Regions from separate parts of the Peribacillus sp. B65 genome, predicted to be linked through region 1. Evidence: riboswitches for the same ligand, from Rfam matches in the RefSeq annotation. Region 1 holds a riboswitch; the other holds the start of a gene.
What was found. Region 1 has a riboswitch for S-adenosylmethionine ahead of mtnW (2,3-diketo-5-methylthiopentyl-1-phosphate enolase). Riboswitches for the same ligand answer to the same signal wherever they lie in the genome.
Positions count from the first base shown of each region.

Region 2: another riboswitch for S-adenosylmethionine. It lies ahead of metK (methionine adenosyltransferase); the one in region 1 lies ahead of mtnW (2,3-diketo-5-methylthiopentyl-1-phosphate enolase).

Region 1 is NZ_CP195840.1:4,686,385-4,690,816, forward strand. Features, by position in the region: gene ACSR9O_RS22900 (methylthioribulose 1-phosphate dehydratase) at 1-86, opposite strand, end outside; gene ACSR9O_RS22905 (2-hydroxy-3-keto-5-methylthiopentenyl-1-phosphate phosphatase) at 83-742, opposite strand; gene mtnW (2,3-diketo-5-methylthiopentyl-1-phosphate enolase) at 749-1,981, opposite strand; SAM riboswitch class I at 2,087-2,240, opposite strand; gene ACSR9O_RS22915 (pyridoxal phosphate-dependent aminotransferase) at 2,372-3,544, opposite strand; gene ACSR9O_RS22920 (carbon-nitrogen family hydrolase) at 3,644-4,426, shown strand.
Region 2 is NZ_CP195840.1:4,240,337-4,244,768, forward strand. Features, by position in the region: gene pckA (phosphoenolpyruvate carboxykinase (ATP)) at 1-1,058, opposite strand, end outside; SAM riboswitch class I at 1,476-1,637, shown strand; gene metK (methionine adenosyltransferase) at 1,801-2,994, shown strand; gene ACSR9O_RS20640 (gamma carbonic anhydrase) at 3,379-3,897, opposite strand; gene ACSR9O_RS20645 (alpha/beta hydrolase) at 4,108-4,432, shown strand, end outside.

The DNA of each region.
Region 1 (4,432 bases):
CCGCTAGTTCCCATAAACCAATCCCTTTCGGCCAGTTCAGCTTTAATATCTGCCAGCTCCTGCCATTCTTTAGAATGATTATTCACGCTTTACCCACCTTTTGCTGCTTAATAATATCAATTACATCAAAAAACGTTTCAAATCCTTGATGTGGAATCCCTTCCCTATCGCATTTTTCAAGCAGTATGTCACGGGCTATGACAAAATCCGCCTGTTTTGCAGCTTCAAAATCCGTTACTGAATCTCCAATAACGAATTTAAAATCTTCCGCACCCGCAATTTCCCTCATAATGGATGGCTTGCAGCAACCGCAACCATTATTACATTGATCATCACAAGAATGCGGCCACTCAATATAAATCTTTTCCTTATCAAAAAATGCACGGTTGCAATAAACGGACTCTGTTGGCAAGATATCATTTAAAAGCGGAGCAATGAAAAAATCCATGCCCCCGCTTACAATATATAAAGGGATGTTGGCTTGTTTCGTATACTCAACGAATTCATAAAACCCTGGACGAATGCCGGCCGTCTTTCTTACATATTGGATGATGTCATCCTTCAAGCCGCTATCAAGCAGGGAAAACATATCCCCTACTCCTGAAGATATACTGATTTTTTGCTGAAGGACACCGTCTTTCAACGCTTCCCATTCCGGAGGCGCAAATTTCTTCATGATGGAAATGATATTATCCGAGTTGGTGATCGTTCCGTCAAAATCACAAAAGATGATCGGTTTCATTATTTCTTATAGGCCTCCCCATAACACAAGAGCTTTTTTTAGTGTTTCATCCTCAGCAGCCGCTTCAGATAGTTCCTTTCCTGCCAGTACGGCTTCCACAGCGGATCGGAAAGCCTTTGCCCCGCCATCTGCTCCATCAGGATGCCCGTGAATTCCACCTCCGGCATTAATCACACTATCGATTCCAAAATCCTTGATTAGATCCGGAACCATGCCCGGATGAATGCCAGCAGAGGGAACAGGGAAGGCTTTTTTCCATGAAAGTTCATCTTTTGTCAGAGCTTCAGCAATCGCCAAGGTCTCCTTTTTTTCAAGTGCGACACTTCCATAAGGGGACGGAAACAAGGATAAATCCGCACCTGATAACCTTACTAATTTACCAAGCAATAATGGATAGCCGACCCCATAAAATGATGAAGCTGACAATGCCCCGCTATATGCGGGGTGCGCCATGATCGGCAGCTTGATACGATCATGTTCACTCAAGGCCTGCAATACATCCAAACCATATGTATGAACGTTGAACAACAAGGCATCTGCCCCTGCATCAGCCGCTTGCTCTGCCTTATCCAATAATTCAAATGTTTTCCCTGATAGATTGACTGCATATAAAGTTCGGTGGCCAGTGGTTTCATAGACATCATTCAATATTCTTTTTCCCGTTTTTATTCTATCGAAAAATGGAGTCAGTTCCTGGTCAAAGAGGATCTCATCATCTTTAACTAGGTCGACACCTCCTAATGCTTGTTGCCTCAGTTGCTCATTATGGAATGTTAGGTCTCTTCCTAATACACCTTTAAAGATGCTCATCACCAGGGGCCGGTTAAATACGCCAATCTTTTTCCTAATGCCTTCAATGCCAAATTGCGGCCCGGGAAAGGCTTTTTGGATATCACCGACAAAATCCAAGTCGATAAGTTTTATTTCCCCGTCCAATGAAAGTTTGCCGAAGACCGTCGTTAGGATTGCAGGTAAATCATTGGAGAAATTCCTTGCCGGATAGGCAATTTTAATAAGCGAACGGTATACTTTACGATTAAAGTAGCTGTTTGCCCTCTCTTCTTCGGAAAGTGGTGTCACCGATACGACGCGTCCCTTATGTTTTTCCAGTTGTTTCTGGACTAAATGGGGCAGGTCCGTCCATGTCCCGACAGTCAAACCTAAGGCAATGCTCTCTGCTTTTTTCTCATGATTTCCCTTAGAATCATGAATTAAATAAGTAGCGACTATCTCGCTCATTTGATCACTCCTATATCACGTTAGTAAACTCTCGATGTCATTAACCTGAAATGGTCTCAAAATGGCAAAAGCCCCTTCATAAAGAAGAGGCTTTAATAAGCCATCTTCTTATCTCCCAGCCATTGGCTGCAAGAATTAGCACCGTGCCTTGTGGATTTCAAGAAAAATCCGGCGAAGAATTCCGCCCCATTTTACAATGGAATTACGGTCGGTTGCTGGGCTTCATAGGGCTAGTCCCTCCACCTGCTCAAAATAAGAAAACGCTGATATATAAATTTGCATCCAAGTATCGAAAGATTAAGAATTTATTTTGTATTCTGACAGGTAATCCCTACTTTGTCAATAAGTTTTAACTATTTAAGGGTGAATTAATCGGATATATCATTGTGGTTAAAATAATTTTAATTTACTTATCCGTTCCACAGCCTCTTTCAGCCGTTCTTCCGAAGTCAGCAGCCCTACCCTGACATAACCTTCGCCAAATTCACCAAATCCATTCCCTGCGGCAACAGCAACGTGGGCATGCGTTAATAAATAGTCTGCAAAACTCTCGGACGTAAAACCTTTAGGTACCTTGAGCCAGGCAAAAAATGATGCAGCAGGAGCTTTGACATCCCAGCCGATTGCCCTCAATCCCTCAATGAAAACATTCCTTCGTCCCTCGTACATCTGCACTAACTGCTCTACACAGCTCTGCGAGTCAAGCAAAGCGCTTGCGGCAGCTTCTTGTATCGCCGGGAACAGACTCACATAAAGATGGTCTTGTAATAGTTCAAGAGCTTCTATGACACTCTTATTCCCCACTGCGAAGCCGACTCTCCACCCTGCCATATTGTATGTTTTCGATAGTGTGTATATTTCTATTCCTATTTCCTTCGCTCCCTCTGACTGGAGAAAGCTTATCGGTTTTTTTCCGTCGAATCCTATCGCCCCATAAGCGAAGTCGTGGACCACACAAATTGAATGCTCTTTTGCAGTAGAGACGGTCTCATCAAAGAAACTTTCAGTTGCAGAAGCACCTGTGGGATTGTTCGGATAGTTCAAGAACATCATTTTGGCTTTATCAAGCACTTCTTTATGTATGTCACTGTATTTTGGAAGAAAATCATTTTCTTCTGTCAAGGGCATGAATTCGGTCTTTGCCTGGGCTAAAACAACACCGGAAAGATAATCCGGATAGCCGGGATCCGGAACAAGGATCGTATCACCCGGATTCAATAAACACTGCGGCAGTTCGACAAGGCCTGCCTTTCCCCCGAAGAGAATCGCCACTTCACTTTTCGGATCCAGCTTGACACCGAATTCACGTTCATAAAAGACGGCAGCAGCATCTTTTAAATATTGATGCCCCCGGAATGGCGAATATTTATGATTAATCGTTTTTTCAGCGGCAGACTGCAAGCTTTTCACGATATGGTCTGGTGTCGGCTGATCAGGGTTTCCCTGGCCTAAATTAATGACATCATGTCCTTGCTCCGTGATGGCATTGACTTTTGCGACTAGTGAGGCAAAAAACTGCTTGGGCAGGTCCTGAAGCTGTCTGGATTTTTCGAATTGCACCATTTATACACCTTCTCTGAAATTTCTTGAAATTCTAGACACAAATGATATATGTTTATCATAGTCTTGTAAAGCATTTTTTACATGTGGGGGTTTTAAACGATGAAGTGGAAAATAGCTTGTATTCAAATGGATATAGCATTCGGGCAACCGGATATCAATTTTCAGGTTGCGGAACAATGGTTGGAAAAAGCAGCACGGTCAGAACCCGATATCGTCATTTTACCAGAGCTTTGGACAACCGGATACGACTTAAGCAGGTTAAATGAGATTGCTGATCAAGAGGCGGAAAAAACGATTGAATTTCTTAAAACACAGGCAAGGAAACACGAGATTCACATAGTAGGCGGTTCCATTGCGAAAAAAACAAGCAAGGGAATCTATAACACCATGATCATCATCGATAAACAGGGAAGTCTCATAAAAGAATATGATAAGCTTCACTTATTTCAGTTAATGGATGAACATCATTTCCTGAAGCCAGGAGAAAAGGATGGTTTATTTACTCTTGATGAAAAAATATGTGCTGGTTTCATTTGTTATGACATCCGTTTCCCTGAATGGCAGCGAGCGCATACCGCTAAAGGCGCCGAAGTTCTATTCGTTACGGCTGAATGGCCAAAGCCGAGACTCGATCACTGGAGAGCCTTATTGATTAGCCGTGCCATCGAGAACCAAGCCTATGTAGTAGCCGTTAATCGCTCAGGCTCTGATGTCAATAATATATTTGCCGGTCATTCCCTGATTATTGATCCTTGGGGAAATATCATAAGTGAAGCCGGAGAAGGAAACGAACTCCTGACAGGCACCTTGAACTTCAATAAAGTTACGGAAGCACGTAACAAAATACCTGTATTCGAAGATCGCCGTCCTGATTTTTATTAAATTACC
Region 2 (4,432 bases), 450 kb from region 1:
AGAACGCCTGAAGCATCAGCTGTTAAGAAAATGATTGTATTTGGATGTCCTGCAATACTTGGGTTCACGATGTTATCGATCGCTTGCATTTGGTAAGCAGCACGAGTGTTTTCAGTCAATGAACTGTCATCATAGTTCGCTTCACGTGTATCCGGATCAACAACAACATTTTCCAATACGGCACCAAAACGGATTGCATCGAAAATTTGTGGTTCTTTTTCACGTGAAAGATTGATCGTTTTCGCATAGCAGCCGCCTTCGATGTTGAATACGCCATTAGAAGACCAGCCGTGCTCGTCATCGCCAATCAGTTTACGGCTAGTGTCTGCTGATAAAGTTGTTTTGCCTGTACCGGACAGACCGAAGAATAAAGCGACGTCCCCTTCACGTCCTACGTTAGCAGAGCAATGCATTGGAAGGATTCCAGCCTCTGGAAGTAAGTAGTTCATGATCGAGAAGATCGATTTTTTCATTTCTCCTGCATATTCCGTTCCGCCGATCAGGATGGTACGGCGTTCAAATGAAACGATGATGAAAGTTTCGGAAGTGGTTCCGTCCACTTCTGGGTCTGCTTTGAAGTTAGGTGCAGAAAGGATTGTGAATTCAGCTTCGTGACCTCTTAGTTCCTCTTCATTTGGACGGATGAACAAAGTATGGGCGAAAAGGTTATGCCAAGCATATTCATTAACAACACGGATTGGAAGACGAGATGATTCGTCTGCACCAGCGAAACCTTTAAAAACAAAAATCTCTTCTTTTGCTTTTAGGTAGTCAACTACTTTATTATATAGTTTATTGAACACATCTTCGGAAATTGGCTGGTTCACTGAACCCCAATCGATTTTATCTTTAACGGATGCTTCTTCCACGATAAATTTATCTTTAGGTGAACGACCAGTATATTTGCCAGTTTCAGCTTTTACTGCGCCGGTTGATGTTAAAACGCCTTCATTTCTGCTTAATACTTTTTCGACCAATTGAGGAACTGAAAGTTGAGTTTGCACATTGTTTCCTGTTAATAACTGGTGTAACTCATTAGAAACATCTACAGAATTCATATATGAGGTACCTTCCTTTGTTTAAGTTTTTAGATTACAATTAGTATAACACATTCATTTAAATAGTCTATACTATTTCTTCTAATTTGTGATTATTTTCAGCTGGCCGAGTTAATCATTTTATTCCGGCAGGAACCGAGTCAGGATTATCACATATACTTTAATAAAGTCAATTTTATTTTAATAGGAAGTAAGTAAGCAATATATTTCCAATGGTGAAGTCGTTTTTCGTAAGCTTAATACTTATTATTAATGGCAATTTCCAACATTTCTATTCGTATTTTGCATTGTAAACCCTTCTAAGACGCTGTATCAACACTTTTTTCAAAAGAAAGCCATACTGGGCGGAAATGTTCTTTTTAGAAAAGCATTGACAAATTCCAACCAGATACGATAATATCTTAAATTGTACGGATTCTCTTATCCCGAGTTGGTGGAGGGACAGGCCCTTTGAAACCCAGCAACCTGCCATATTGAACTTGACTCCAAGATCGATCGCCGAAAATAAAGCGAAGGTCTTCAAGGAATAGTGGTGATGGTGCTAACCTGAGCAAGGTAAAAACCCTTGAACGATAAGAGTGAAAGGATAGAAGACAGAATTTTAAACCTTTCCTCATTTGCCAGGGAAGGTTTTTGTGTTTTTCATAAGTAATTCTGTGTCTATAGTTGAAACTAATGAGGGAAACGAGTTCCGTAAAAATCAGGCTTATGCCTACAACATACTAACTTCCAAGGAGGAAATATGATGTCAAAGAAACGTCTATTTACTTCTGAATCTGTTACAGAGGGCCATCCGGACAAAATTTGTGATCAGATTTCAGATTCCATTTTAGATGCTATCCTAGCTAAGGATGCAAATGCACGTGTTGCGTGTGAAACTAGTGTAACAACAGGCCTTGTACTTGTTGCTGGTGAAATTACAACGTCCGCTTACGTGGATATTCCGCGTATCGTTCGTGATACGATTAAAGGAATTGGCTACACACGTGCGAAATACGGTTTCGATGCTGAAACTTGTGCAGTGTTGAGTTCCATTGATGAGCAGTCTGCCGATATCGCAGCTGGAGTCGATAAAGCATTGGAAGCTCGTGAAGGAAACATGTCAGAGGAAGAAATCGATGCAATCGGTGCAGGGGACCAAGGTCTTATGTTCGGATTTGCTTGTAATGAAACAGAAGAGCTTATGCCGCTTCCGATTTCATTGGCGCATAAACTTTCATTCCGCCTGGCTCAAGTTCGTAAAGATGAAACTCTTGCTTACTTACGCCCTGATGGTAAAACACAGGTAACTGTGGAATATGATGAGAATAACCGTCCTGTACGTGTAGATACGATCGTAATCTCTACACAGCATGATGCTGAAATTACGCTTGAACAAATTCAAGCCGATCTAAAAGAACATGTGATCAAAGCGGTCGTTCCAGCTGAATTGATCGATGCTAAAACTAAATACTTCATCAACCCGACTGGCCGTTTCGTAATTGGCGGACCTCAAGGGGATGCTGGTCTTACTGGACGTAAAATCATCGTTGATACTTACGGCGGATACGCTCGTCACGGCGGCGGTGCATTCTCTGGTAAGGATGCTACTAAAGTTGACCGTTCTGCTGCATATGCTGCTCGTTATGTTGCGAAAAACATCGTGGCAGCCGGCCTTGCCGACAAAGCGGAAGTTCAATTGGCATACGCAATCGGTGTGGCAGAGCCTGTATCGATTTCAATTGATACGTTCGGAACTGGTACAGTTAGCGAAGAAGTCCTTGTTGACCTAGTTCGTGCTAACTTCGACCTTCGTCCAGCTGGCATCATCAAAATGCTTGACCTTCGTCGCCCGATCTACAAACAAACAGCTGCTTACGGACACTTTGGCCGTACAGATGTCGATCTTCCATGGGAACGCACGGACAAAGCAGAAACATTAAAAGCACAAGCGTAAATCATATAAAAAAGGTGTCCCGCAATTTGCGGGACACCTTTTTTTTTTGGATTAATTTTGCCGTCAGCGGGAATAATTCAAGAAATCCCAAAGAAATATAAAATACGTGCAAAACTCGTGAGTTAAAGTCGTATACAAGTTTGTTTGTGTCATCAAATCGTGAGGTTGAAGCGTTACTCTAGAGTTTGTAGCAAGTACTCGAGAGTTTAGAGCGTATACTCGAGAGTTTAGAGCGTATACTCATGAGTTTAGAGCAAATACTCGTGAGTTTAGAGCGTATACTCATGAGTTTAGAGCATATACTCATGAATTTAGAGCGTATACTCATAAGTTTGGAGCAAAAACTCGTGAGTTTGAGTACAATACTCGTAACTTTCAGTCAATTCACTTTATGCGTTCCGCCGTTTTATAGTATTGTCCTTTTTCGGCATATTCGCGAACGATGCGTTCCATATCCTGGCGATCTTCTTCGTTGATTTCGCGAATGACTTTAGCTGGCCGTCCGAATGCCAGCATGTTCGGTGGAATGACTTTACCTTGTGGAACGAGGCTGCCGGCACCGATGAAGGCTCCTTCGCCGATTTCAGCTTCATCAAGTACAATCGATCCCATGCCGATCAGAGCTCCTTTACGGATTTTACAGCTATGTAAAATGACCTGATGGCCAATGGTTACTTCATCCTCGATGATCAATGGATTATTTGGGCTTTGGTGCAGGACGCTGTTATCCTGTATACTGACTTTTTTCCCGATGATGGTTGGGGATACATCACCGCGAATGACGGAATTGAACCAAATTGATGTTTCGTCGCCAATTTTGACATCACCTGTCACGACAGCATTCTCAGCAATATAAGCGCTTTCGGCGATTTCAGGTTCTTTGCCTTTATACGGATAAATAATCATTTTCAATCATTTCCTTTCCGAAGTGAATGTTTTTATGTATTATTTTAATATACCGTATGCAAATACACTTGGCTATTTATAATAGCAATGTACAACTTGTTAGATTTCTTTTTTGTCGAAAATCACGAATATGGTTATAATTTATATATATTATTTTAACTATCATGGATCGTACACAACAAGTGAAAAGTGAAAGGGGGATTTCGAATGTGGAAATGGGAGACAGAAGGAGACGCAAAGGGCGTCATTGTCATCATTCATGGGGCAATGGAACATCACGGACGTTATAAGTGGGTAACACAAATGTGGCTTTCGGCTGGATACCATGTCGTCATGGGCGACCTTCCTGGGCAGGGTATGACAACTCGCGCCTACCGGGGACATATCGATTCCTTTGATGAGTATTTGGACGAAGTGAAAAGCTGGATAGAAGAGGCTTACGAATATTCGTTGCCGGTCTTTTTACTTGGACACAGCATGGGCGGTTTGATTTCGATACGCCTTCTTCAGGAAGAGGAATGGGACATTGCAG